One region of the Alcanivorax sp. IL2 genome, then DNA from elsewhere that is predicted to be linked to it. Evidence: predicted binding sites of a transcription regulator. Region 1 holds the regulator's gene; the other holds the start of a gene.

Region 1 (3,795 bases):
ATCTCGACAAGGGCATACTGACCCTTGAAAAAGGAGTAAAGAGTGAGTTTGACGCGCCGGCTTCTTAGAACCTGCACCATCGCCCTGGCTGTGACCCTGCCGGTGAGCGCAGTGGCCGCCCCAGCACAAATGCCGGTGTCCGTCACCGCCGACTCCGGACGTTTCGAACAGGACGCCGGCAGCGGGCTGTATCGCGGCAATGTGGAACTGATACAGGGCAAGCGGAAACTGTTTGCCGATGAGATGCGCCTGTTTACCCGTAATGGCGAACTGATCCGCGTGGAAGCGTCCGGCACCCCGGTGCGCATGGAAGAAGGTGAGGACCTGCAGGCCCACGCCAATAACCTGGTCTACGACATTCGCCAACGCACCCTGGTACTCACCGGCGATGCTTACATTGAACACCTGGGCAACACCTTTGAAGGCGCCAAGGTGGAATACAGCCTGGATTCCAAGCGGGTAGACGCCAGCAGCGAAGGCGACAAACGGGTACGACTGGTGATCCCTGCCGAGAACCAGACGCCCAAGGAAGACACCCCTGCGGACAACAATGCAAACGACGAGGCGCCCGTAGCGCCCTCCTCAGAGGCGGAGCCAAACACCCCATGAGCCATTTACGTGCCCACCACCTGGCAAAAAGCTACAAGGGTCGCCGGGTCATCGAAGATGTCTCCCTGGACGTGGAAGCCGGCCAGATCGTCGGCCTGCTCGGTCCCAATGGCGCCGGCAAGACCACCTGCTTCTACATGATTGTCGGACTGGTGGAAGCGGACGCCGGTCGGATCGACATCAACGAGGCGGATATCACCCATCTGCCCATGCATGGCCGCGCCCAGCGTGGCATCGGCTACTTGCCCCAGGAAGCCAGCATCTTCCGCCGCCTGACCGTGGAAGAGAACATCATGGCGATCCTGGAAACCCGCAAGGAGCTGAGCAAGGCGGAGCGTCACGAACGCATGGAAAGCCTGCTCAAGGAATTCCATATCACCCACATCCGTGATTCCCTGGGTATGAGCCTGTCCGGCGGTGAGCGGCGCCGGGCAGAAATCGCCCGCGGCCTGGCCACCGACCCGGATTTCATCCTGCTGGATGAACCCTTCGCCGGCGTGGACCCGATTTCCGTGAACGACATCAAGGGCATCATCCGCCATCTGAAAGAGCGCGGCATCGGCGTACTGATCACCGACCACAACGTGCGCGAAACCCTGGATATCTGCGACACCGCCTACATCGTCAGCGCCGGCCATATCATCGCCTCCGGCGATGCGGACACCATTCTTGGCAACCAGCAGGTGCGGGATGTGTATCTGGGGGCCGATTTCAGGCTGTAAAAGGCAGTAAATAGTTAATAGTGAACAGTTAACAGCTCGCGGCCGGGGCATGCACTATTTTTGAGCAAGCCGCCGCGCCCATAGCTTGTTCGCGACGGAAAGGCTTGAAACACAGAAAACCTGCCCCGCGCGCTGTTAACTATTAACTGTTCACTGTTAACTACCTTCCTCCTAGCACACAACCACCATTGGCACAAATATTGCTTGCCTTATGCATAGGCTGTTATTCTCAGGTTTTGGGGATGACACCAGTCTGAGCAGTATGAAGCCAAGCCTACAACTACAAATCGGCCAGCAGCTGACCATGACTCCGCAGCTGCAGCAGGCTATACGCCTCCTGCAGCTCTCCACGCTGGACCTGCGTCAAGAGATTCAGCAGGCCGTGGAAAGTAATCCGTTGCTGGAGCTGGCCGATGATTTCGGTGACGAATCCCTGCCTGACGCTGACGAGGAACGTCAGGACGACCAGGAGCTGGATACCGAGCGTGACGATGCCCTGGAAGAGTTCGTGGATGACGAACCCGGCATCGAAACGGAATGGGACGATGTTTATTCCGGCCAGACCAGCAGCGCCTCCAGCGCCCTCCCCGACGATGCCGACGACTGGCAGCAGCGCCATAGTGTGGCCGGCAATCTACAGGACCACCTGCTCTGGCAACTGAATCTGACCCCCATGAGCGATGTGGACCGCATTATCGCCATGACCATCATCGAATCCCTGGACGATCGCGGCTACCTGACCGTCACCGTGGACGACATCGTGGCGATGATGAACGCCCAGGATGACCTGCTCACCGAAGGTGACGAGCTGGAAGCCGATGAAGTCCTGGCTGTGCAGCACCGCCTGCAACAATTCGACCCGGTGGGAGTTGCCAGTCTGGATCTGGCCGACTGCCTGCGGGTGCAGCTGCGCCAACTGCCCACGGACACGCCCTTTCTGGACTATGCCCTGGCCCTGCTCGGGCATCTCGAGCTACTGGAAAAGCACGACTACGCCGCCCTGCGCCGGGTACTGCAGATCAGCGAAGAAAACCTGCTGGACGCCCTCTCGCTGCTACGCACCCTGGACCCGGCTCCCGGCGAACAGATTGGGGAAAGCCAGGTGGATTACGCGGTGCCGGACGTGATCGTACGCCAGCACCAGGGGCGCTGGCAGGTCAGCCTGAACGAGGAGGTGCTGCCCAAGGTCAATTTGCAGCAGCAGTACGCCTCCATGGCCCGCAAGGCCGGTGGCGAGGATGGCCAGTACCTGCGCAACTGCGTGCAAGAAGCCAAGTGGTTCATCAAGAGCCTGCAAAGCCGCCACGACACCCTGCTGAAGGTGGCAACCCGCATCGTTGACGTTCAGCAGGACTTCTTCGACTATGGGGAAGAGGCCATGAAACCCCTGGTTCTGGCCGACATTGCCGACGCCGTCGAGATGCACGAATCGACCATCAGTCGGGTCACCAACCAGAAATACATGATGACACCCCGCGGCGTCTTTGAGTTGAAGTATTTCTTCTCCAGCCACGTGGGAACAGACGGCGGCGGTGAGTGTTCCTCCACCGCTATTCGTGCCATTATTAAGAAGCTGGTCGCTGCCGAGAATCCCCGCAAACCGCTCAGCGACAACAAGCTTGCAAGCTTGCTGAATGAGCAGGGAATCAATGTAGCGCGCCGGACAGTCGCCAAGTACCGTGAGGCGATGAGAATACCGTCATCCAGCGCCCGCAAGCGTTTGGTGTAGGCGCCGGGACGGCCCAACGAGCAGGTAAAGGAGCCAGCCATGCAAATTAATATCAGCGGTCATCACCTGGAAATTACCGATGCTTTGCGAGCCTACGTAGGAGACAAATTCTCCCGTCTTGAACGGCATTTCGACCAGATTACCAGTGTCCAGGTGATCCTTTCCCCGGAACCCAAGACCCACAAGGCGGAATCCACTATCCATATTTCCGGGGCCGACGTCTTCGCCACCGCTGAAGCAGTCGACATGTACGCTGCCATCGACAAGCTGACGGACAAGCTCGACCGCCAGATCCTCAAACACAAGGAAAAGGCCGTCAGCCACAAGCACGGCGGCCACTGAACCCAAAGCGACAATTATGCGAGTTCGCGAACTACTCACCGAAGCACGCACCCATAGCGAGGTGCAGGCCAGCAGCAAGAAACAGCTGCTGGACCAGGTTGCGCAGCTGGCCGCGGCCGGCTGCGACAGCCTCAACGAACAGGAGGTCTTCGACGCCCTGGTAGCCCGGGAAAAGCTGGGCTCCACGGGCATCGGTGAAGGCATCGCCATTCCTCACTGTCGTCTTGGTCACTGCCAGCAACCCATCGGGCTGCTGCTGAAACTCTCTACCCCCATCGATTTTGACGCCGTTGACGGTCGCCCGGTAGATCTGGTTTTTGTACTGCTGGTTCCCCAGGAAAACCCGGAACAGCACCTGAAAACCCTCAGCCACCTGGCGTCCCTGTTCAACGA
Region 2 (3,795 bases), 1.2 Mb from region 1:
TACTGGCCGATGCGGACCTGCGGGTGCAGGTCCGGCTCGGGGGCAATGGCCGGTGCCTCGGCCGTGACGTTGGCAACATCCATTATCAAAACTCCTGTGTATGACCTGCCGATAACACTCAGCCCACCTCGATGAGCTGAACGTCGCCTTTCTCGTCGATTTCCGCAATGTGCCCTTTGGGTTCATCCAGGAACTGCACGGCGGCCAGGGCCACGGCAGCGCTGGCGGCAATCACCAGGAAGAAAGTGGACGGGTCCACAAAGGTCAGCACGGTGAGGAAGATCACCGCACCGGCATTCCCGTAGGCGCCTACCATGCCGGCGATCTGACCGGTAAGGCGACGCTTGATCAGCGGTACGGTGGCAAACACGGCACCTTCACCAGCCTGCACAAAGAAGGAACAACACATGGTGGCAATCACCGCCAGGGCAATGGGCCAGCTGCTGCCGATCTGACTCATCAGGCCGTAGCCCACCATCAGACCGCAGAGCAGAATGGCCAAGGATTTCTTGCGCCCGAACTTGTCGGATACCCAGCCACCACCGGGACGAGCCACCAGATTCATAAAGGCATAGCCGGAGGCCAGCAGACCGCCAGTAACTGCTGACAGGGTAAAGGTATCGGTAAAGAACAATGGCAGCATGGAAACCACCGCCAGCTCGGAGCCGAACGTCACCATATACGCCAGATCCAGAATGGCTACCTGTTTGAAACTGTAGCGGTCGTGCTCGGGAACTCCCTCCTTCAGGTGTTCACGGTTTACCCGCCAGGCCTGGCCAAGCTGTACTACTGCCAGGCTGATAATCAGTGCGGCCAACAGAATCTGTGTGGTTTGGCCGAACAGATTCAGGTTGGTGGGCCCCAGGCGCCAGACGATCACCAGCAGCGCGATATACAGGGGCAGGCTCATGGCCAGGTAGAAGAACAGGTCTTTCTTGGTGCTCACTTCCAGCGCGCTGGCTTTCTTGGGCTTGAAATAGGACGCGCCCTGGGGCGTGTTGCGTGCCCGCCACAGGAAGAAAATCCCGTAGAGAAAGGAAACGGCACCGGTGGTGGCAATGGCCCAGCGCCAGCCGTCATCGCCACCATAAAAGAGAGCCAGGGAAGGCAGGGTAATTGCCGCGGCGGCAGAGCCGAAGTTGCCCCAGCCACCATAGACGCCTTCCGCCAGACCGACTTCCCGGGCCGGAAACCATTCGCTGATCAGGCGTATGCCCACCACGAAACCGGCACCCACAAAGCCCATCAACAGGCGGGTCACCGCCAGCTGTTCATAGGTAGTGGAAAGAGCAAATGCCCAGCAGGGCAGAGCGGCCAGCATCAGCAGAGAGCCAAACACCAACCGGGGTCCAAAGCGATCGACCAGGGAACCGATCACCACCCGGGCTGGAATGGTCAACGCCACGTTGAGAATCAGCAGCGCCTTAATTTGTTCGGGAGTCAGGTCGAAGGCGTCCCGCAGATGCCCCATTAATGGCGCATGGGAAAACCACACAACAAAGGTAATAAAGAACGCCAGCCAGCTCAGGTGTAACAGGCGGATGCGTGGCGCGGAAAGATTCAACAGATTCAGCTTTTGATCGCTCATGACTTCTCCATGCATGGGCGGTTAACGACAGGCTGATCTGAGCAACTCCTGTGCCACCTTGCTAAGTGTCTGTTTTCAATGAATTAAAAGTGAATTAACCGGGGGGAGAGCAATAACTGTGCGCAAATCGGGAGCGTTTATGGGTCATCTCGGTGCACGAAAAAATGCATTTTTCTCGTGCACGAACGCATTAAAAGAAAGCAGGGTTTCTGTGGTTATTGCCCAAAAAATAAAATAAATCCATTAAAAATAATGAGTTAGCAAGTTGGCACAGGCCTTGCTCAGTGATGGGTGTCAGTTATGCACCGCGAGGGTGAGCCTTATGGCAAAGCAACAACTTCTACTTATTGGCCACGGCATGGTGGGCCAACGTTATCTAGAGTCGCTGGTGGCCCAGGGTGGCCGCGAGCACTTCGACATTACCGTACTGTGCGCCGAGTCACTGCCGGCCTATGACCGCGTGGGGCTAACCAGCTACTTTTCCGGCAAGACCGCCGACGACCTGTCGCTGGTGCCTGAAGGGTTCTTCGCCGCGCACGACATTACCTTGAAGCTGAATACCAAGGCGGATGTCATTGATCGTGGTGCACGCACCGTCACCACCAACACGGGTGAAACGCTCAGCTATGACAAGTTGGTATTGGCCACCGGGTCTTATCCGTTCGTGCCGCCGATACCCGGTAACGATCGTGATAACTGTTTCGTGTACCGCACCATCGATGATCTGGATGCCATGATCGCTGCCAGTAAAGGCGGCAAAGTGGGCACCGTTGTGGGGGGCGGGCTGTTGGGCCTGGAGGCAGCCAAGGCATTGCATGACCTGGGCCTGCAAACCCATGTGGTGGAGTTTGCCCCGCGTCTGATGGCTGTCCAGGTGGACGACTTTGGTGGCGGCCTGCTCAAGGACAAGATTCAGGAACTGGGTGTCACCGTACACACCAGCACCGGCACCAAAGACATTGTGGACGGTGAAACCTGCAAACACCGGATGAACTTCGGTGAAGACAATTACCTGGAAACCGATGTGATCGTGTTCTCCGCCGGCATCCGTCCCCAGGACGAACTGGCCCGTGCCTGTGAGCTGGAGCTGGGCGAGCGTGGCGGCGTCGTGGTGAACAACCACTGTGTCACCTCCGATGACAGCATTTATGCCATCGGTGAAGTGGCGCTGTGGGAAGGTCGCATCTTCGGTCTGGTGGCGCCGGGTTACCAGATGGCGGAGATCGCCGCCGAGCACCTGATGGGTAAGTTTGAGCAACAGTTCACCGGTGCCGACATGAGCACCAAGCTGAAGCTCATGGGCGTGGACGTGGCGTCCATCGGTGATGCCCACGGCAACACTCCGGGTTCACGCAGTACCGTGTTCATGGATCAAACCGCCGGCATCTACAAGAAGGCGGTGATCAGTGAGTGCGGCAAGAAACTGCTGGGCGCGGTTCTGGTGGGGGACGCCAACGACTACGGCAACCTGCTGCAGCTGTGCCTGAACGAGATGGACCTGCCCGGTGGTCCAGCGGCACTGGTGGCGCCGGTTTCCGATGGTGCGCCCCTGCTGGGTGCCGATGCGCTGCCGGACACTGCCCAGATCTGTTCCTGTAATAACGTCTCCAAGGGTGATCTGTGTGCCGCCATTGATGATGGCGCCATGACCGTGGGCGATCTGAAATCCTGCACCAAGGCGTCCGCCACCTGCGGGGGTTGTTCGGCGCTGGTGAAACAGGTGCTGGACAGCGAACTGGAAAAACGTGGCGTGGAAGTGAACAACCACCTCTGCGAACACTTCCCGTATTCCCGCCAGGAAATCTATCACCTGGTACGGGTAGGGCAGATCACCACCTTTGATGAGCTGCTGGAAAAACACGGCAGCGGCGAAGGCTGTGATATCTGTAAGCCCACCGCGGCTTCGGTGTTTGCGTCCTGCTGGAACGATTATGTGCTGAACAAGCCCCACGCGGGCCTTCAGGACACCAACGATTACTTCCTCGGTAACCTGCAGCGCGACGGCACCTATTCCGTGGTGCCCCGTGTGGCCGGCGGTGAAATCACCCCGGACAAGCTCATCGTGCTGGGCGAAGTGGCCAAGAAGTACGACCTCTATACCAAGATCACCGGTGGCCAACGGGTGGATCTGTTCGGTGCTCGCGTTGAGCAGCTGCCGGATATCTGGCGCACCCTGGTGGATGCCGGCTTTGAAACCGGCCACGCCT

What was found. The regulator sigma-54, encoded in region 1, starts transcription at its own class of promoters, with help from an activator protein. The targets are predictions, from matches to a motif close to TGGCACNNNNNTTGCTNT.
Region 2: a site for sigma-54 is predicted at 1,855-1,872, ahead of nirB (nitrite reductase large subunit NirB). Genes of this name have one in related genera too.

What each region holds. Positions count from the first base shown of each region.
Region 1 covers NZ_CP179932.1:3,338,566-3,342,360, forward strand. Annotated here, with positions in the region: gene lptC (LPS export ABC transporter periplasmic protein LptC) at 1-68, shown strand, start outside; gene lptA (lipopolysaccharide transport periplasmic protein LptA) at 43-609, shown strand; gene lptB (LPS export ABC transporter ATP-binding protein) at 606-1,331, shown strand; gene ACMG4N_RS15370 (RNA polymerase factor sigma-54) at 1,594-3,060, shown strand; gene hpf (ribosome hibernation-promoting factor, HPF/YfiA family) at 3,100-3,402, shown strand; gene ptsN (PTS IIA-like nitrogen regulatory protein PtsN) at 3,419-3,795, shown strand, end outside.
Region 2 covers NZ_CP179932.1:2,119,460-2,123,254, forward strand. Annotated here, with positions in the region: gene ACMG4N_RS09920 (protein kinase domain-containing protein) at 1-83, opposite strand, end outside; gene ACMG4N_RS09925 (NarK family nitrate/nitrite MFS transporter) at 119-1,588, opposite strand; gene nirB (nitrite reductase large subunit NirB) at 1,911-3,795, shown strand, end outside.